3 regions of the Burkholderia sp. FW306-1C-G01B genome follow, and region 2 is predicted to be linked to each of the others. Evidence: predicted binding sites of a transcription regulator. Region 2 holds the regulator's gene; each other region holds the start of a gene.

Region 1 (6,740 bases), on a different contig from region 2:
AGCAGCGCCTGCTCGTAGCGGGCGCGTATCCGGGTCGCGAACGCATCGGGCAGCGCGCGCAGCGTGGCCGGCGGCACCGCGCGGCCGACGAGCGCAAGCGCGTCGAGCGGCGCGCTTGCGCGCAGGTCGGCGGCGCTTTGCGCACGCAATGCACGGAAATGCTCGAAAAGAACCGGCGAGCAGGCGAGCTCGCGCAGGTTGTGGCGCCCGACGGCCGCGCTGAAATCGCGCAGCGCGGCACGCCAGCCGGCCGAAGTCGGCTCGACGGCGACGAGCGGCGCGGCGGCCGACAATTGCCCCGCGAAACGCGCGGCCGGCAGCCAGCCGGCCTCCGCCAGCACGGCCGCCGCAGCGGACAGCGGCGCGGCCGCGTCGTCGCGACGCTCGAATGCGTCGGCGGCTGCCGCAAGCCACGCGTCGGCCGCGCGCACGGCCCCGCCGCGCGGGTTGGGCAGTGCGTCAGGGAGGGGAAGGTTCGCCGGATCGGACGTCATGGACACGCGCGCCTGTCATCGTCAAGCCGCTCGCGCGAACCTCGGCGCGCAAGCGCCGGGCCGATGCGAGGCCGGAGCGGGGTGTCCGTGGGCTGAAGGTCCGGTCAGATCTGGACCATCTCGAAGTCTTCCTTGCGGGCGCCGCATTCGGGACACGTCCAGTTGATCGGGACGTCTTCCCAGCGCGTGCCCGGGGCAATGCCCTCTTCCGGCAGCCCGGCTTCTTCGTCGTAAATCCAGCCACAAATCAGGCACATCCAGCTCTTGTATTCCATCTTAAGCCGCGTCGGGAAAGTCGGTAAATTCGGGAGCCATGATGGTACCGTGTCGGGGCCGGACTGCCTAGCAATCGCGCTGGAGTCCGGCGACTACGTTGCGCTGCGCTAAAAAATCCGTCGTGCGGGCCGGATTCCGCCGCATAATGGCTGGAAAGTGCGGCCTGCCGGGCAACACAGGGCCGAAAAAGCCCATTTCGCCTCGCCGTCCGCATCCCCGTCGCTTTCCCGTTTTTCTCTTGCCCCATTTTTACATGTCCAGCAACGCCCCTCCGATCGTCCTCACCTTCGGCCTGTCCGATCCTACCGGCGGCTCCGGCATTCAAGCCGATCTGATGACCTTGGCGAGCATGGGCTGTCACGGCGTGTCCGTCCTGACGGGCTACACCGTGCGCGACTCGGCCGCCTGCGACGAAGTGACCGGCCTCGACCCCGACGTCGTCGCCGCCCAGGCGCGCATGCTGCTCGAGGACATGCCGGTCGCCGCGTTCAAGATCGGCGCGGCGACGCGCGCGGAAGTCGTCAGCGCGATCGCCGAGGTCGTCGCCGACTACGACGGCGTGCCGCTCGTGCTCGCGCCGGACTTCACGCTCGACGACGAGCACGTGCTCGCGGCCGACGACCTGCGCGAATCGATTGCCGACCTGCTGGCGCCGCAGACGACGCTGCTGGTCGCCGACTACGCGACGCTGATCGCGCTCGCGCAGCCGGACGGCGACGCCGAGGCGCCGAATCTCGACGCGGCCGTGTCGCATCTGCTGTCGCAAGGCTGCGAGTACATCCTGTCGTCCGAGACGGGCTCGCATCGGCTCGTCAACACGCTGTACGGCGAGGAAGGCCAGCTCCGCGAGGACATGTGGGATCGCTCGCCGCACCGGCTGATGGGCATCACCGATACGCTCGGCGCGGCCATCGCGGCGCTGCTCGCGAACGGCCAGGAGCCGCCCGAGGCGGTTCGCGAGGCGCAGGAATACCTGTATCAGGCCGTGCGCGACGCGTTCCGGCCCGGTATGGGCGCATACTTGCCCGACCGGTTCTTCTGGGCGCGCAGCAACGACGATGCGGACACGCCGCCGGCCACGAAGGTCGAACCGGTGCCGAGGACGTCTCACCGGCATTGAAACGCGCGCGGCGGGCGTGACCGCCGGCCGGCGCACGCACGCGAATCCGGCGCGCACATAAAAAAAGACCCGCATCGCTGCGGGTCTTTTCTTTTGGCTGGAACGCGCATCGCTGCGCGTTCCGGACACCATCGACCGAAGTCGATTACATGTCCATGCCCATGCCGCCCATGCCGCCCGGCATGCCGCCCGGCATCGGTGCATCTTCCTTCGGCAGTTCTGCAACGGCTGCGTCCGTCGTCAGCAGCAGGCCTGCAACCGAAGCTGCGTTCTGCAGTGCGGTGCGCGTGACCTTGGTCGGGTCGACGACGCCGGCTTCGACCATGTCGACGTACTCGCCCGTCGCTGCGTTGTAGCCGTAGTTGCCCTTGCCTGCAGCAACTGCCGCCACCACGACGCTGGCTTCTTCGCCGCCGTTCGTGACGATCTGGCGCAGCGGCTCTTCCATTGCGCGCAGCACGATCTTGATGCCGGCGTTCTGGTCGGCGTTCAGGCCGGTCAGGCCTGCGATCGCGGTGCGAGCGCGGATCAGCGCAACGCCGCCGCCTGCCACGATGCCTTCTTCCACAGCTGCGCGCGTTGCGTGCAGTGCGTCTTCGACACGCGCCTTCTTTTCCTTCATTTCGACTTCGGTCGCAGCACCGACCTTGATCACTGCCACGCCGCCGGCCAGCTTGGCCACGCGCTCTTGCAGCTTTTCACGATCGTAGTCCGACGTCGCTTCCTCGATTTGCGCGCGCACTTGCTTCACGCGTGCTTCGATGTTCACGGCTTCGCCTGCGCCGTCGATGATCGTCGTGTTTTCCTTGCCCACTTCGATGCGCTTCGCCTGGCCCAGTTCTGCCAGCGTTGCCTTCTCAAGCGTCAGGCCGGTTTCTTCCGCGACGACCTGACCGCCGGTCAGGATCGCGATGTCTTCCAGCATCGCCTTGCGACGATCGCCGAAGCCCGGCGCCTTGACCGCGACGGTCTTCAGGATGCCGCGGATGTTGTTGACGACCAGCGTTGCGAGCGCTTCGCCTTCGACGTCTTCAGCGATGATCAGCAGCGGACGGCCAGCCTTCGCGACTTGCTCGAGCACCGGCAGCAGATCGCGGATGTTCGACACCTTCTTGTCGTGCAGCAGCACGAACGGGTTCTCGAGGACGGCGACTTGCTTGTCCGGGTTGTTGATGAAGTACGGCGACAGGTAGCCGCGGTCGAACTGCATGCCTTCGACGACGTCGAGTTCGTCGGCCAGCGACTTGCCGTCTTCGACGGTGATCACGCCTTCCTTGCCGACCTTGTCCATCGCTTCAGCGATGCGATCGCCGATCGACGAATCGCTGTTCGCCGAGATCGAGCCGACCTGTGCGATTTCCTTGTTCGTCGTGCACGGCTTGCTGATCTTCTTCAGCTCTTCGACAGCCGCTGCGACTGCCTTGTCGATGCCGCGCTTCAGGTCCATCGGGTTCATGCCCGATGCGACGTACTTCATGCCTTCGCGAACGATCGATTGCGCGAGGACGGTTGCCGTCGTCGTGCCGTCGCCTGCGTTGTCGCTGGTCTTGGAAGCGACTTCCTTGACCATTTGCGCGCCCATGTTCTGGAGCTTGTCCTTCAGCTCGATTTCCTTCGCGACCGACACACCGTCCTTGGTGACCGTCGGGCCGCCGAAGCTGCGCTCGAGCACGACGTTGCGGCCCTTCGGACCCAGCGTGACCTTGACTGCGTTGGCGAGAATGTTCACGCCTTCGACCATCTTCGAACGGGCGGAATCGCCGAATACGACGTCTTTAGCTGCCATCTTCTAACTCCTTGAATTCTTGGGAATATGTACCGTCGAAGGACGCTTAGTTAGCGTTGACCACGGCCATGATGTCTTCTTCGCGCATGACCAGCAGTTCCTGGCCGTCGACCTTCACGGTCTGGCCTGCGTACTTGCCGAACAGGACGCGATCGCCGACCTTCACGTCGAGCGCGATCGGGGCGCCCTTGTCGTCACGCTTGCCCGGGCCGACCGCGAGGATCTCGCCTTGATCCGGCTTTTCAGCAGCGGCTTCGGGGATGACGATGCCCGAGGCGGTCTTGGTTTCTTGATCCAGACGCTTGACGATCACGCGATCGTGCAAAGGACGAAGGTTCATATTCACTCCTCTCTTGACTGAGATTGAAGAACGCTTGGGAATCTGCCCGGCGGATCGCCCGGCAGAGAATTGTTAGCACTCTCGTGCAGCGAGTGCTAATTATATGGACGGGTTTTGACAAATTCAAGAAGGGAAACCGGAGGAATTTTTTGAACGGCGCGGCGGCGGGAAAATCACGCGGAAACAACAAAAAACCCTTTATAAACAAAGCCATGACGAACGCGGCCCAACCCGGCCGGCGGGCCCGAGAGGCCCGCGCATCCCATCCAGCCCCGTTTGGACACCGGGTAAGCACGGAGTTCCCGAAGCCGGCGACAGCGCATCAAAAAACCTGCGCCGGCGCCGATCCGGCATGCTGCAGCACCGCCTTCGCGTACGCCGGACGGCCCTCGCGCGCCGTCGCACGTCGTCACGTATCGGCACAGCCCGCGCCCGACAGCGGCCGGAACGTCCGGCCCTCCGTCTCGACCGCCGCGCCCAGCAGCCGCGCGAGCCCTTTCGCGCCTTCGCGCATCACGACGTCGTGATTCCACTTGAATAACGGGCGCGCGATCGGCGCCAGCCAGTTCATCCACTTCAGTTGCGTGCGGATGTGCCAGTCGTAGCGCACGACGGTGCACGCACCGTCGCCGGCAAACGACCAGCATCCGTCGCCTTCGATCGCGCCGCTCGCGCGGCCTTCGAGCGCATGCCCGGGCTCGACGCGCCGCACGCGCATGTCGAAGGTCAGCCGGTACGGCAGCGCGCCCTTCCACGTATACCGGTGCAGCGCACCGACGCCGCGCGCGTCGCCCGGCTCGATCTCGACGGTGCGCACGGCGCCCTTCCACCAGTCGGGCCAGCGGTCGACCTGGTAGATCGCGTCCCAGACCGCTGCGAGCGGGGCGTCCACGCGCCAGGTCGTCGAGAACCGGTATTCCGCCATGCAGCCTCCGGCATGCGCGTCAGGGGCATGAATCAGCGCACCGATCAGGGCGCGAAGAAGCGCTCGGGAAACGCGACGTCGATCTCGATATCGTCGAGCGTCACGGTTTCGAGCGGCACGTCGTCATCGTTCGCGAAGCTGACGACCTTCAACGGAAAGCCGTCCTCGGCGTCCAGCCACAGCCGGTAGCGATGCACGCCGCCGACCGCATGCGCGGGCGCGCCCGTGACCGACACGCGCAGCGCGGTCCGGCCGCCGACAGCCTCCTCGCCTTCGGTCACCGTCGCGCCGCCCTGCTGCAGCGCATGAACGTTGCGCAGCAGTTCGCCGACGTCCGACCGGTCGACCCGGTGGCCGCTGCGGTCGCGCACAAGCGGATTGGACGGCGACAGCGTCAACGCGGGCGGCGCATGCGCGCCGAACGGGCGCAGCCGCACCTTGCCGTCGCCGGGATCGTATGCAAGCACCGCGCCGTGATGAGGCGACACGAAATCCATCCGGACGAAGCCCGGTTTCAGGTACGCGTAGCGGATTTCGGCGTGTTCGCCGCTCCGCGCCGACGAGCGGATCGTCGCGCGGTACGAGCGGACGTGGTCGAAATGCGCCTGCGCGACGGTCACGGGATCGGCTGTCATGCTCGCTCCTATCAGGCTCGCGGCCAGCAACGCGGCGATCACGGCGCCGCCTCGACGTCGAGCACGCCCTCCATCCCGCGCTCGCGATGGCTCCTGAAAAACAGCAGCCGATGCGTGCAATAGTAGGCGAACCGGCCCGGCTGCGCCGGTGTGAAGCGAAAGGTCTTCGGCGTCGTGCCGAGTTCGGTGTGCACCGCGATGCCGGCCTGCGGCGCGTCGATCTCGAAACTGTGCGGCACCACGCCGGGCTCGGCCGACACGGTCAGCTCGACCGGCACATGCGCGCGCACGATCACGTGGTTCGGACGGAAGAAATAGCTGCCGCCTACGATCGTCACCCGCTGCACGCCGTCGGCGTCGACCGGCACGCGCACCGGCGCATCGCCGTCGGCACGCGCGAGCGTGGCGCCCGCGGCGAGTGCCGCGAGCACGGGCATCAGCACGAGTGCCTTCGTCATCGTCCTCTTCATCTTCATCCCCTGCCCCCTGCCGGCGCCGCGCACGTCATCCCTTCCACGCGTCGGTCGAGCCGCCTAGCGCGCCGCACGCTTCGATCGCAAGCTCGCGCAGGTGCCGTTCGTCTCCGCGGCCGGACAGTGCATAGCCCATGCCGCGATCCGACCAGAAATATGTGTAGCGGCCGTCGGCCGACATCGCCCGCGGCGCGAGGTGCCGCGCGTCGTACGCGGTCATGTACAGCGTCACGCGCTCGCCGTCCGCGCGCTGGTACATGAACTGCGCGGCCGGCCCCGCGTCGCCGGGCAGCAACCGGCCGCCCAGCAGCGCATAGCCGTATTCGTCGAGCGACGGCGCGCGCACGGGCCGCCCGACGCGTGCCGACAGCCACGCGGCAAGGTGCGAGGCATCGCCCGCGCCGACCTCGACCGGATGCTCGCGATCGGCTGCGTACACCGCATACGCGACATCCGCGCGCGCGGCAAACGCCGGTTCGCTGCCGAACGCGGCCCAGCCCGCATGCAGCGCGACGCCGATCAGCAGCCCGGCCGCCAGCCCCGCGAACGCATAGGCGATAGCGCGCCGGCGCGGCGCGCGGCGCTGCACGAACAGCGCGGGTGCGGCGCCCGGCAACGGAAACAGCGCCTGCAGCGCATCGCGCTGGGCGCGGTAATGCGCGAATCGTTCGGCCTCCTGCGGATCGGACTG
Region 2 (6,740 bases):
CCTTCTGGACTTCCTTCTCTTCGAAGCGGCGGCCGATCAGGCGCTTCACCGCGAACAGCGTGTTCTTCGGGTTGGTCACCGACTGACGCTTGGCCGGCGCGCCGACGAGCACTTCGTTGTCGTCCATGTACGCGATGATCGACGGCGTGGTGCGCGCGCCTTCCGAGTTCTCGATGACCTTGACCTGGTTGCCTTCCATGATGGCAACGCACGAGTTCGTGGTGCCGAGGTCAATACCGATGATCTTTCCCATTTTTCCTAATCTCCAGAAATGCCTGTTTGCTGCGCGAAACCCCGCTTTTTTTGGCGGTTTCGCGCGCCAGAATTCAACTCTGTTCCCGACATGCGTCCGTCCGGTCCGTTTTCAAGACCCGACAAGCGATGCGGATATTAAATTTTTTCAATCGCCGCCGGCTACCGGATCGCCGGCCGCCGGATCGCCGGTCGCCGGATCGCCGGCCGCCGGAACATGCCCCGCCGCCGCGATCTTCGCGCGCGCCGCCGAAACGGCCGCCTGGAACTGCGCGAGCCCATGCCAGCCCGTCGCGCGGCCGTGGCGCTTGCCACAGTGGAAGAAGAACCACGTCGGCACGCCGTGCAGCCCGAAGCGGCGCCCGAGCTGATGGTGTTCGTACACGTTGCAATGGAACCACTTCAGGTCCAGCGCGCGAATTGCATCGGGCTGAGCGAGCATCGCCTTCTTCGCGATCTCGCAGTTGAAGCAGTCGACGCCCCAGAAGAACACCACCGCCAGCGCGTCGCCGGCGCCTTCGATCCCCGCGTCGAACGTGTCGGCGGCCAGCGCCTGCATGTCGAACGCGTCGAACGCGGCCGGATCGACGCCGGCGGGAACCATCGCTGCAGCCTTACTTCGGCTGCGCGACGGTGACGAGCGCCGGACGCAGCACGCGGTCGGCGATCGTATAGCCCTTTTGCAGCACCGTGACAACGGTGTTCGGCTCCTGCTCGGCCGGCACCATCGAAATCGCCTGGTGCTGGTGCGGATCGAACTTCTCGCCGACCGGGTTGATCGCGACGACACGGCCCTTCTCGAGCGCGCTCGTCAGCTGGCGCAGCGTCAGTTCGACGCCTTCGCGCACCTTCGCGATGTCGCCGGACGTATCGCTGACGGCCGCTTCCAGGCTGTCCAGCACGGGCAGCAGGTGTTCCGCGAAGCTCTCGATCGCGAACTTGTGCGCCTTCGAGACGTCGTCCTGCGCGCGGCGGCGCACGTTCTCGGTCTCGGCCTTCGCCCGCAGGAAGCTCTCCTGCAGCTCGGCGACCCTGGCTTGAGCCTCCGCGAGCGCCGCGTCGGCTGCTTCGGCGGCGGGAGCAGCGCCTTGCGCCGCCGGCTTCTCGCTGCCGATGTCTTCGGCCGATTGGGTAGCCGGGTTCTCTTGCGTATTTTCCATGTCGCTGAAAGTCGATTAGAGGTTGAAGCCAAATCGGCAACCGCCGGATCGTATACCCGGCGGCACCGCACATCGTTGGTGCAAATAAGGACGAAAACTGCGATTTCAAGACGGTTATTCGCCGGCATTCTCCAATACCGCGAAACAACCGCTCGCTCCGCCGGTGCAGGCCTCGCATAGTCCGCCAGATCGGGCGAAACGGCCTGTAACAACGCTTACGTGGCAACTACTAGCTTGGCACAGGCCCGCTGCACTACACTCCACTCAAGCGTCGGAAAAGCGTGTTTACCCTAGCTGACCGTCGCCTTACATCTACCTGGCGCCGCTTTTACCCTTCTTTCGAGGGGGAGTACCGTGAAACTGACCTTTGCGATATCGTTGGTCGCGCTGGTACTCATTGCCGGCACCACCACCATCTGCCTGTCGGGAGCCGTTACCGACCGCACGACCGAATACGGAAGCGCGCGGGCGACCTTCGACCAGATGTTCAGCTCCCACCAGAAAATCTGTCGATGATGCGCCGGTCGCGCTTCGTCGGCCGGCCGTGCAGTTCGGCCGCCGGCTCGCGATACGTGCGGCGCCGCTCCAGTTCGGCGAGCCGCGCGGCCCGCTCCGCTTCCGTTTCCTCGTAAAGCGTCTGCGCGACGCTCGCCGGTCCGCGCACGTCGCACACGCCCAGCACGGCAATGTGCCAGACGATGCCGTCGATCGCAATCTCGACCTCGTCGCCGACGCGCACCTCCTTCGCGGGCTTGACCGCCGCGCCGCCGATCTTCACGTGCCCCTTGTCGACCGCATCGGTCGCGAGCGAGCGCGTCTTGAAGAACCGGGCCGCCCACAGCCATTTGTCGATGCGCAGCTTCGCGCCCGGTTGCGTGGAAATCTTGTAGTTCATGTCAGCCTCCGCCGGGCCGCCACAAGGAGGCTGACCACCCCCTCGGGGGGCAGCGAACAAAGAGAGCGTGGGGGTCGTTTCACGTCAGCCTCTGCCGGGCCGCCACAAGGAGGCCGACCGCCTCCCCGGAGCGCAGCGAATGAAGCGAGCGCGCGATTCGTTCCATGTCAGCTCACCGCTTCGGGCTGCGCGGCCCTGACGGGCCAGCCCTGCAGGTTCTCGGCGACGATCTCGCCGATCGCGCCGAGCCACGCGGGCGCGCCGTTCAGGCATGGAATGCGGTGGAATGCCTTGCCGCCGCCGGCGAGGAATTCGTCGCGCACTTCCATCCCGATCTCCTCGATCGTCTCCAGGCAATCGGCCGTGAAGCCAGGGCAGAACACGTCGGCCCGCCGCACGCCGGCCTCGCCGAACTCGCGCAGCGTCGGCGCGGTGTACGGCTGCAGCCATTCGGCCTTGCCGAAGCGCGACTGGAAGGTGACGCGGCATTCGGTCGTCGACAGCCCGAGCGCGGCCATCAGCAGCGCGCCCGTCTGCCGGCACTGGTCGTGATAGGGGTCGCCGAGGTCGAGCGTGCGCTTCGGCACGCCGTGAAAGCTCAGCACGAGCTTGTCGCCGGCCGCGAAGTCGGGCCGGCCGTGCTGCGCCCAGTACTGGCGCACCTGTTCGGCAAGCGCGTGGATATAGGCCGGATGGTCGGCGTAGTGCCGCACCGTGCGCACCTCCGGCTGGTTGCGCATGCGCGCGAGCGCGCCGAATGCGGCATCGAACGCGGTGGCCGTGGTCGATGCCGAGTATTGCGGATACATCGGCATCAGCAGCACGCGCTCGACACCCGAGCGCTTGAACTGCGCGAGCGCGTGCGCAATGTTCGGGCTGCCGTAGCGCATCGCGTAATCGACCAGCACGTGATAGCCGTTCGACACGAGCAGATGCCGCACGCCGTCGGTCTGGCGCTCGGTGTGCACGCGCAGCGGCGAGCCCTCGGGCATCCATACGGCCGCGTATTTCTTCGCGGACGCGCGGCCGCGCAGCGGCAGGATCAGCGTGCGCAGCAGCACCTGCCACACGGCCTGCGGGATTTCGACGACCCGCGGATCCGACAGGAATTCGGCCAGATAGCGCCGCACCGCGCGCGGCGTGGGGGCGTCGGGCGTGCCGAGATTGATCAGCAGCACGCCGATACGATGGGCGGCCGCGGTGCTCGAAGGCGGCTCAAGATCGAAACGCATGGGCAAGAACGTGCTCGGGGCACGGGACCGGACGGCTCTCAATTATAGCGGGCCGCCCCGTGCCGTTCGGCCGACTGTCGGCGCAGGCGGCGCCGCGGCACGATGACGGGGCGGGATCGGGCTGGTTACCGCTGGCTACTGCCGGCTACTGCTGGCTCAGCGTGAGCGACAGCAGGCGCGCGGTGATGTCGACGATCGGTATCACGCGGTTGTACGCCATGCGGGTCGGGCCGATCACGCCGAGCGTGCCGACGATCTGCCCGTTCACCTCGTAAGGCGCGGTGACGACGCTCATTTCCTCGATCGGCACGAGCGTCGATTCGCCGCCGATGAAGATCTGCACGCCCTGGGCGTGGCTCGACACGTCGAGCAGTTGCAGGAGGCCCGTCTTTTGGTCGAACACGTCGAACAGCTTGCGCAGCCGCGCCATGTCGGAGGAAAGATCCGCCACCTCGAGCAGGTTGCGCTCGCCGGAAATCAGCACGGTGTCCTCGGTGTCGGGCACCTCGGTGCTGGCCGTCACGGCCGCGTGCATCAGCGTGGTCATGTCGCCGCGCAACTGGTCGATCTCGTCGCGCAGGCGGCGGCGCACCTCGTCGAACGACAGGCCGGCGAAATGCGCGTTGATGTAGTTGGACGCCTCGGTCAGCTGCGACGGCGAATAGTCGCGCGGCGTCGCGAGCATCCGGTTCTGCACGTCGCCCTCGGGCGTGACGATGATCAGCAGGATGCGCTTGTCCGACAGGCGCATGAACTCGATCTGCTTGAACACGTGGCTACGGCGCGGCGTCAGCACGACGCCCGCGAACTGCGACAGGTTCGACAGCACGCTCGCGGCGGCGGCCACCACCCGCTGCTGCGGCTCGCCGGCCTGCAGCGTGTTCTGCACCTGCCGCGCGACGGCCTCGGCATCGATCGGCGCCTCGACCGTCAGCATCGTGTCGACGAACAGCCGGTAGCCGCGCGGCGTCGGCACGCGGCCGGCCGACGTGTGCGGGCTCGACACGAGGCCGAGTTCCTCCAGGTCGGACATCACGTTGCGGATCGTCGCCGGGCTCAGCTCGAGCCCGGAATAACGGGACAACGTGCGCGATCCGACTGGCTGACCGTCGGCGATATACCGTTCGATCAGGGTTTTCAGGAGGGTTCGTGCGCGAGGATCTAGCATGGTGGAAAATTTTAGCGCAACCACGCGACCGCGGCGAGTGGCGTCGGCCACCGTTGCGCGGGCCGGCCCGATCCGGCCCCGTCCGCGCACATCCGGTTCTTTTCGTCAACGAGCTATGGTGTAATGCCGGCATGAAAACCGGTAATCAGTTCAACACCGTCGCGCTCGTCGGCCGGAGCAACACGCCCGGCATCGCCGAGCCGCTCGCCACCCTGGCTGCCAGCCTGGCGAAGCTGGGCTTCGAGGTCGTCTTCGAAGGCGATACCGCGCGCGAGTTCGGCATCGCCGGCTATCCGGCGCTCACCCCGGCCGAAATCGGGGCACGTGCGGACGTGGCGGTCGTGCTGGGCGGCGACGGCACGATGCTCGGCATCGGCCGCCAGCTTGCGCCGTACCGGACACCGCTGATCGGGATCAACCACGGGCGGCTCGGCTTCATCACGGACATCGCGGCGGCCGACATGCACGCGCTCGTCCCCGTGATGCTGGCGGGCAAGTTCGAGCGCGAGGAGCGCTCGCTGCTCGAGGCCAGGATCGTGCGCGACGGCGAACCGATCTACCACGCGCTCGCGTTCAACGACGTCGTCGTGAACCGCAGCGGCTTCTCCGGGATGGTCGAGCTGCGCGCGTCGGTCGACGGCCGGTACATGTACAACCAGCGTTCGGACGGCCTGATCGTCGCCACGCCGACGGGCTCGACCGCGTACGCGCTGTCGTCGGCCGGCCCGATCCTCCATCCGCAGCTTCAGGGCATCGTGCTCGTGCCGATCGCGCCGCACGCGCTGTCGAACCGGCCGATCGTGCTGCCCGACGATTCGAAGATCGCGATCCAGATCGTCGGCGGGCGCGACGTCAACGTGAACTTCGACATGCAGTCGTTCACCTCGCTCGAACTGAACGACACGATCGAGGTGCGCCGCTCGAAGCACACGGTGCCGTTCCTGCACCCGATCGGCTACAGCTACTACGCGACGCTGCGCAAGAAGCTGCACTGGAACGAACACGCGTCGAACGAAGACGACGACGCAGCGTCCTGACGCCCCACCGCCCGACACCATGCTCCGCCACCTCTCGATCCGCGACTTCGTCATCGTGGCCGCGCTCGATCTCGAATTCGACAGCGGCTTTTCCGTCTTTTCCGGCGAAACCGGCGCCGGGAAATCGATCCTGATCGATGCCCTCGCCCTCGCGCTCGGCGAACGTGCCGACGCGAGCGTCGTGCGCACCGGCTGCGGCCGCGCCGACATCACGGCCGAATTCACGCCGCACGATCGTGTCGCGCGCTGGCTCGACGAACACGCGTTCGACGCCGAGGACACCGTGATGCTGCGCCGCGTGATCGACGCGAACGGCCGTTCGCGCGCGTTCATCAACGGCACCAGCGCGACGCTCGCGCAACTGCGCGAACTCGGCGAGATGCTCGTCGACATCCACGGCCAGCACGCGCACCAGCTGCTGATGCGGCCCGATGCGCAGCGCGAGCTGTTCGACACGCACGCGGGGCTCGTCGCCGATGCCGCGAACGTCGCGCGCGCGTGGCGCGTCTGGCGCGACGCGACGCAGGCGATCGACGCCGCGAAGGCGCACGAGCGCGAGCTGCAGCTCGAACGCGAAAAGCTCGCGTGGCAGCTCGCCGAGCTAGACAAGCTCGCGCCGCAAGCCGGCGAATGGGACGAAGTCAGCAACGAGCACAAGCGCCTGTCGCATTCGGCGAACCTGATCGAAGGCGTGCGCGGCGCGCTCAACGCGCTGTCCGAGTCCGACGACGCGATGCTCGCGCAGCTCGGCGCGATCGTGTCGAAGCTGCGCAGCCTCGCCGACTACGACACCGCGCTCGGCGACGCGCTCGCGTCGCTCGAACCGGCCGAAATCCAGCTGCAGGAAGCCGTCTATTCGCTGTCGCACTATGCGCAGCGCGTCGATCTCGATCCCGAGCGGCTCGCGCAGGTGGAAACGCGTCTCGATGCGCTGCACTCGACCGCCCGCAAGTTCCGGCTGCCGCCCGACACGCTGCACGAAGAACATGCGGCTCG
Region 3 (6,740 bases), on a different contig from region 2:
ACGAGCCCGCACAGCAGCGCGAACGGGTTCAGCAGCGCCCAGAAGCTGCCGTAATAGGTCACGCGCAGGTCGCTGTCGAACTTGAACGGCACGCCCTGCAGCAGGTTGCCGAACGCGACGCCGAACACGAGCGCCGGCACGAAGCCGCCGGCGAACAGGCCCCAGTCCCAGCCCGCGCGCCAGCGCGGGTCCGGCCGCTTGCTGCGGTAGTCGAAGCCCACCGGCCGGAAGAACAGCGCGAACAGCACGAGCAGCATCGCGAAGTAGAAGCCGGAGAACGACGCGGCATAGACGAGCGGCCAGGCCGCGAACATCGCGCCGCCGGCCGTGATCAGCCACACCTGGTTGCCTTCCCACGTCGCGCCGACCGTGTTGACGATGATGCGGCGCTCCTCGTCGGTCTTGCCGAGGAACGGCAGCAGCGCGGTCGCGCCCATGTCGAAGCCGTCGGTGACGGCGAAGCCGATCAGCAGCACGCCGACGAGCAGCCACCAGATCAGCTTGAGAGTTGCATAGTCCATAGCGATTCCTTGTTCCGTTTCGGGTGCGTGCTCAGGCCGGGGCGCGCTCGCTGGCGGCCGCGAGTTCGTGGTGATAGCGGCCGGTATGCAGCGACGACGGGCCGAGGCGCGCGTACTTGAACATCAGCTTGATCTCGATGACGAACAGCGCGGTGTAGAACAGGATGAAGCCCGCGAGACTCAGGTACAGGTCGGTCGGTGTCAGGCTCGACGCGGACAGGTGCGTCGGCAGCACGCCCGCGATCGTCCACGGCTGGCGGCCGAGCTCGGCGACGATCCAGCCGAATTCGATCGCGATCCACGGCAGCGGGATCGCCCACACCGCATAGCGCAGGAACCAGCGGCGGTTGTCCTGCAGCAGTTCGCGGCGCGCGCAGAACCAGAACGCGGCAACGAATGTCGCGACGAACAGGAAGCCGAGGGCCACCATGATCCGGAACGAGAAGAACACGGGCGCGACTGGCGGGATCGTCTTCTTCGCGGCGGCCTTGATCTGCTCGGGCGTCGCGTCGGTCACGTTCGGCGTGAACTGCTTGAGCATCAGCCCGTAGCCGAGATACTGCTTGTGCTGGTCGAACAGTTCGCGCGTCGCGGCGCTCGTATCGCCCTGCTTGATCTTCTGCAGCGCGCCGTACGCGATCATCCCGCTGTGGATGTGCTCCTCGCTGCGCTTCGCGAGATCGCGCAGGCCGATCACCGGTTCGTCGATCGAGCGCGTCGCGATCAGGCCGAGCGCATACGGGATCTTGATCGCGTAGTCGGTACGCTGTTCTTCCTGGTTCGGAATGCCGATCAGCGTGAACGATGCGGGCGCCGGCTGCGTTTCCCATTCGGATTCGATCGCGGCGAGCTTCATCTTCTGCACTTCGCCGGTCGTATAGCCCGATTCGTCGCCGAGCACGATCACGCAGAGCGTCGCCGCGAGGCCGAAGCCGGCCGCGACCGCGAACGAGCGCAGCGCGAAGTCGATGTCGCGCTTCTTCAGCAGGTACCACGACGACACGCCGAGCACGAACATCGCGGCCGACACGTAGCCGGCCGACACCGTGTGCACGAACTTCACCTGCGCGACCGGGTTGAACAGCACGTCGAACAGGTTCGTCATCTCCATCCGCATCGTCTGGTAGTTGAACTCGGCGCCGACCGGGTTGTTCATCCAGCCGTTCGCGACGAGGATCCACAGTGCGGACAGGTTCGAGCCCAGCGCGACAAGGAACGTGACCATCAGGTGCTTGACCTTCGACAGGCGGTTCCAGCCGAAGAAGAACAGGCCGACGAACGTCGATTCGAGGAAGAACGCCATCAGGCCTTCGACCGCGAGCGGCACGCCGAAGATGTCGCCGACATAGTGCGAGTAGTACGACCAGTTCGTGCCGAACTGGAATTCGAGCGTGATGCCGGTCGTCACGCCCATCGCGAAGTTGATGCCGAACAGCTTGCCCCAGAACTGGGTCATGTCCTTGTAGACCTGCTTGCCGGTCATCACGTAGACGGCCTCCATGATGACGAGCAGCCAGGACAGGCCGAGCGTCAGCGGCACGAACAGGAAGTGGTAGAGCGCCGTGATGCCGAACTGCAGGCGTGATAGATCGACGACTTCACTACTTATCATGGTGGTCTCCCTCGGTGGGTGCAGGCGCCGGTACCGAGAGCAGCTTCTCGGCGACGGCGGCAGGCGGAAGCGACATGTGCTCGGCCTGCGGATGATTGAAGAATGCGTATTTGAGCGACATCAGGAGGATCAGCTTGACGATCAGCACCAGGGTGATGTCGCGGGTGAGGGTCGGTCCGCGAGCCCACGCGGCGATGCGCGCACGCCAGCCGATCGTGCCGGCCGGCCGCTGGGGAGGCGGCGCAGGCTCTTTATTGATCGAGATCAAGGCGATTATCCTGAATCGATTTAGGTCGGATTGGGGGCGACTTTACGTCGGATTTATGACGGCCGTGAAAGCTGTTTTAATCCTTTTGCGCCTGACATGCCAATTTTAAGATGGCGGCTTTCCGATGCCGAGTGCTGCGCTGCGGCAGACCGTCGCTAACTGCGGGCTGAAACTTGAGGCAGATCAAGGTTGTGCGGAAGGGACCCGAAAACGGCCTAATGCCTGATGAATCAGGTCAATTGATCGGCGAAGAAACGGGCGGTAAAGCGGATGAAACGCAGCGGGAAAAGCGGAAAAGCAGCAGGAAAAAGCAGACGAAAAAAAACCGCTGCCGGTCGGGCAGCGGTTTTCGATGAAGCGCTCTGAATCGCCGGATTTATGCGTATTCGGCGAGGGCGGTGCGCATCTTTTTCATTGCGCTCGCTTCGATCTGGCGGATGCGTTCCGCGGACACGCCGAACTCGGCGGCGAGATCGTGCAGCGTCGAGCCGCCCGAGCCGTCGTCGTCGACGTGCAGCCAGCGCGCCTCGATGATGCGACGGCTGCGCGCGTCGAGCGCGTCGAGCGCCTGCGCGATGCCGTCCGTCTGCAGCGTGTCGCGCTGACGCGCTGCAAGCACGGCGGTCGGCTCGTTGTGCGAGTCGGCCAGGTAGGCGATCGGCGCGTACGACTCCTCGCCGTCTTCCACCTGCCCTTCGAGTGCGATGTCGCCGCCCGACAGGCGCGTTTCCATCTCGGTCACGTCTTCGCGCTTGACGTTGAGCTCCTGCGCGAGGCCGTCGATTTCCTCGGGCGTCATCGCCTGCATGCTCTTCTTGTGGCTGCGCAGGTTGAAGAACAGCTTGCGCTGCGCCTTCGTCGTCGCGACCTTCACCATGCGCCAGTTGCGCAGGATGTACTCGTGGATCTCGGCCTTGATCCAGTGGATCGCGTACGACACGAGGCGCACGTTCTGGGCCGGATCGAAGCGCTTCACGGCCTTCATCAGGCCGATGTTGCCTTCCTGGATCAGGTCGCCGTGCGGCAGGCCGTAGCCGAGATAGTTGCGCGCGATCGACACGACGAGACGCAGGTGCGACAGCACGAGGCGGCGCGCCGAGTCGAGGTTGTTGTTTTCGCGGAATTCGGTTGCGTACTGGCGTTCCTCTTCGGCCGTCAGCAGAGGAATGCGATTGACGGCCTGGATATACGCGTCGATGTTGCCAAGCTGGCCCGGCAACATCGATTGAGCTGCGAGCGCCAGCGAGCCTGCCGATTCGGCCTTGGCCGGCGTCGGGCTCAGGATATTCGGAAGGGTCAGGGCGTTGCTCACTAAAAACTCCTTTGGAATCAGGGACAAACCCCGGGTCTCGGATGAGATTCCGGGGCCAATCTTAGCACTCCCGCAAACCGAGTGCTAATTCCTTAGAGAGGGCGTGGGCATCTGAGTTCCCGATTTTTCTATCGAGATAGTCGAGGCGATAGTCTAAATTGCGACCGAGGCGGCCGATCGAAGTTCCGTAAACCCTTGTTTCTGATAGGAATCAGTAGACGATTTCGATTTTTGTCGTTTTGGAAGGAAGCCATTTCGCTTCGTGATGCCGATCCGAAAAGTCCTTTACCATACCATTCAGTTCGCTCGGGCCAGGCCGTCGCGGCAGGCTCCATTCAACCCACAAAGTTGGAGTGTCAGATGAACAATAAGAAGAATCGCCGGCCCCGCAGCCGGCTTGCGCTGCATGCGATGCTGGCGGCGTCACTTCTGGGCGGATCGGGTGCGGCGTTCGCGGATCGATGGGGTATCCAGGCGGGCGGCGGGTTTTCGGATCGTCACGGGATCGACAAGGCCGATCTCGGCGTGGTGTGGGATCCGGGCTGGAACTGGTGGGAAATCGGCGGCTGGCACTTCGCGTTCGTGATGGAAGGCCACGTCGGCTACTGGCACACGGGCGGCAATGTCCACGGCAGCATCGGCGAATTCGGCGGGACGCCGATGTTCCGCTTCATCAAGAGTGCGGGCCAGGTGCGCCCGTTCGTCGAGGCCGGCGCCGGTATCCGGTTCCTGACTTCCCCGACGATCTCCAACAATCTTTCGCTCGCGACGTCGTTCCAGTTCGTGGATGTCGTCGGCGTCGGCGCACAGTTCGGAGAACGGCAACAGTATCAGGTCGGTTACCGTTTTCAACATGTGTCTAACGCGGGTATCAAAGAGCCGAATCCTGGTATAAATTTCCACCAGTTCTACGTGCAGTACAACTTCTGATCCGCATGCCCGCGCACGGCGTGCGCGTTGCCGAGGAGTCAGGCGATGGCGAAGGTGGTCGATGCGATCCGCGCGCTCGAGCGCGATCGGTTCCGGGCGATGGTGGACGGGGACGGCGAGGCGCTCGACGCGCTGCTGTCGGACAAGGTGTTCTTCGTGCACACCAACGGCAAACGTGAAACCAAGCAGCAGTTCATCGACGCCATCGTCGCCGGCCGCCGCCGCTATCGTCAGATCGAAATCCAGTCGCAGGACGTGTTGCCCGTCGGCGGCGAAACCTGCGTCGTCACCGGGCGCGCTTTGATCGAGATGGAAACGAACAACGGCGGCCTGGTCTTCCCGATTGCCTATACGTCCGTCCACACCGAGGAGCAGGGCCGCTGGTGCCTGCTCGCATGGCAGGCGACGCGGTGCGCGACCGAGACATGAGCGCGCGTGGCGCTCCTTTTCATGTCCCCACCGAAGCGGCCTTATGGGCCGCTTTTTGCTGGCCCGTGCGGCGCGGATCGCGCGGCGCACGGGCGGTCACGCCCTGCTCGCTGACTGTCGAACCCTGAGCGTCAGGCCGCCGCGCGGCGATCCGTGCAATGCCATGCCGAACGGTTGATTGCGCTGACGATTGCATCGAGCGCGGCGCTTGCCGCATCGGCGTGCAGGCCGACCCCGTGCCGCAGCGGCGCATCGCCGACCCGGCAGCCGACCGATACCGCGATCCGGCCGTCCGTCGTGCGCGCATGTTCGTACGACGCGATGTCGATCGCAGCGCCGGCGGCCGCCGCGAATGCCGCGGCGAAATGTCGCACGGCGTCTTCGGGTGTCGCGTCGGCCGCTGCCGGCGCTGCCGCGATCTCGCGGCTCTGCCAGCGCGCACCGCTGCCATGCCGCGCGGCCGGGCCGTCGGTCTCGAAGAATTCGCGGGCGAACAGCGCGCAGATCGCGTCGCCCGTCACTTCCTCGCCGGACGCGTCGGCGAGCGTCTGCACCGCATGGCTGAATTCGATCTGCACGCGGCGCGTCGGTGTGAAGCCCATCCCGCGTTCGAGCAGGAACGTCGCGCCACCCTTGCCGGACTGGCTGTTCACGCGGATCACCGCGTCGTAGCTGCGGCCGAGGTCGGCCGGGTCGATCGGCAGGTACGGCACTTCCCAGACCGCGTCGGGGCGCTGCTGCGCGAAACCCTTGCGGATCGCGTCCTGGTGCGAGCCCGAGAACGCGGTGAACACGAGGTCGCCCGCGTACGGATGGCGCGGATGCACGGGAATCTGGTTGCAGCGTTCGACGACGCGGCGCACCGCGTCGATGTCGGAGAAGTCGAGGCCCGGGTCGATGCCTTGCGTGTAGAGGTTCAGTGCGAGCGTGACGAGATCGACGTTGCCGGTGCGCTCGCCGTTGCCGAACAGGCAGCCCTCGATGCGGTCGGCGCCCGCGAGCAGCGCGAGTTCGGCCGCCGCGACCGCGGTGCCGCGATCGTTGTGCGGATGCACGGACAGCACGATGCTGTCGCGATATGCGAGGTTGCGGTCCATCCATTCGATCTGGTCGGCGAACACGTTCGGGCTCGCGGCCTCGACGGTGGCCGGCAGGTTGACGATCATCTTGTGGTCGCGGGTCGGCCGCCAGGTTTGCGCGACCGCGTCGCAGATCTCGCGCGCGAACGTCAGCTCGGTCATGCTGAAGGTTTCCGGCGAGTACTGGAAGGTCCAGTGCGTGTCGGGGCGCGCGGCGGCGTGTTCCTTGATGATGCGCGTGCCGTCGACCGCGAGCGCCTTCACGTCGTTCTTCGACATCCCGAACACGATGCGGCGGAACGACGGACAGACCGCGTTGTACAGGTGCACGATCGCGCGCGGCACGCCTTCGAGCGCGTCGAACGTGCGGGCGATCAGGTCTTCGCGCGACTGCACGAGCACCTCGATCGTCACGTCGTCGGGAATCCGCTTGTCGTCGATCAGCTTGCGGACGAAATCGAAGTCGGTTTGCGACGCCGACGGAAAACCGACTTCGATCTCCTTGAAACCGATCGCGACCAGCATCTCGAAGAACTCGAGCTTCTGCTCGATGCTCATCGGCTCGATCAGCGACTGGTTGCCGTCGCGC

What was found. Region 2 encodes HrcA, which represses chaperone genes, less so after heat shock. Its sites were predicted from a motif close to TTAGCACTCNNNNNNNNNGAGTGCTAA; they were not measured.
Region 1: AC3WLY_RS33460 (co-chaperone GroES) is a predicted target of HrcA. The motif match lies at 4,089-4,115, and genes of this name have one in related genera.
Region 3: rpoH (RNA polymerase sigma factor RpoH) is a predicted target of HrcA. The motif match lies at 3,775-3,801, and genes of this name have one in related genera.

What each region holds. Positions count from the first base shown of each region.
Region 1 is NZ_JBYSWZ010000024.1:23,999-30,738, forward strand. Features, by position in the region: gene AC3WLY_RS33440 (FimL-related protein) at 1-494, opposite strand, end outside; gene AC3WLY_RS33445 (rubredoxin) at 599-769, opposite strand; gene AC3WLY_RS33450 (hydroxymethylpyrimidine/phosphomethylpyrimidine kinase) at 1,024-1,890, shown strand; gene groL (chaperonin GroEL) at 2,036-3,676, opposite strand; gene AC3WLY_RS33460 (co-chaperone GroES) at 3,723-4,016, opposite strand; gene AC3WLY_RS33465 (SRPBCC family protein) at 4,426-4,941, opposite strand; gene AC3WLY_RS33470 (LolA family protein) at 4,986-5,618, opposite strand; gene AC3WLY_RS33475 (quinol oxidase) at 5,615-6,034, opposite strand; gene AC3WLY_RS33480 (anti-sigma factor family protein) at 6,081-6,740, opposite strand, start outside.
Region 2 is NZ_JBYSWZ010000013.1:215,644-222,383, reverse strand. Features, by position in the region: gene dnaK (molecular chaperone DnaK) at 1-253, opposite strand, end outside; gene AC3WLY_RS25420 (YbbN family protein) at 401-856, opposite strand; gene grpE (nucleotide exchange factor GrpE) at 867-1,412, opposite strand; gene AC3WLY_RS25410 (hypothetical protein) at 1,767-1,928, shown strand; gene AC3WLY_RS25405 (RNA-binding S4 domain-containing protein) at 1,900-2,307, opposite strand; gene hemH (ferrochelatase) at 2,475-3,539, opposite strand; gene hrcA (heat-inducible transcriptional repressor HrcA) at 3,685-4,707, opposite strand; gene AC3WLY_RS25390 (NAD kinase) at 4,839-5,744, shown strand; gene recN (DNA repair protein RecN) at 5,764-6,740, shown strand, end outside.
Region 3 is NZ_JBYSWZ010000023.1:39,272-46,011, reverse strand. Features, by position in the region: gene cydB (cytochrome d ubiquinol oxidase subunit II) at 1-521, opposite strand, end outside; gene AC3WLY_RS33085 (cytochrome ubiquinol oxidase subunit I) at 553-2,133, opposite strand; gene cydP (cytochrome oxidase putative small subunit CydP) at 2,123-2,401, opposite strand; gene AC3WLY_RS33075 (hypothetical protein) at 2,620-2,757, shown strand; gene rpoH (RNA polymerase sigma factor RpoH) at 2,778-3,713, opposite strand; gene AC3WLY_RS33065 (acyloxyacyl hydrolase) at 4,074-4,643, shown strand; gene AC3WLY_RS33060 (nuclear transport factor 2 family protein) at 4,689-5,072, shown strand; gene leuA (2-isopropylmalate synthase) at 5,204-6,740, opposite strand, start outside.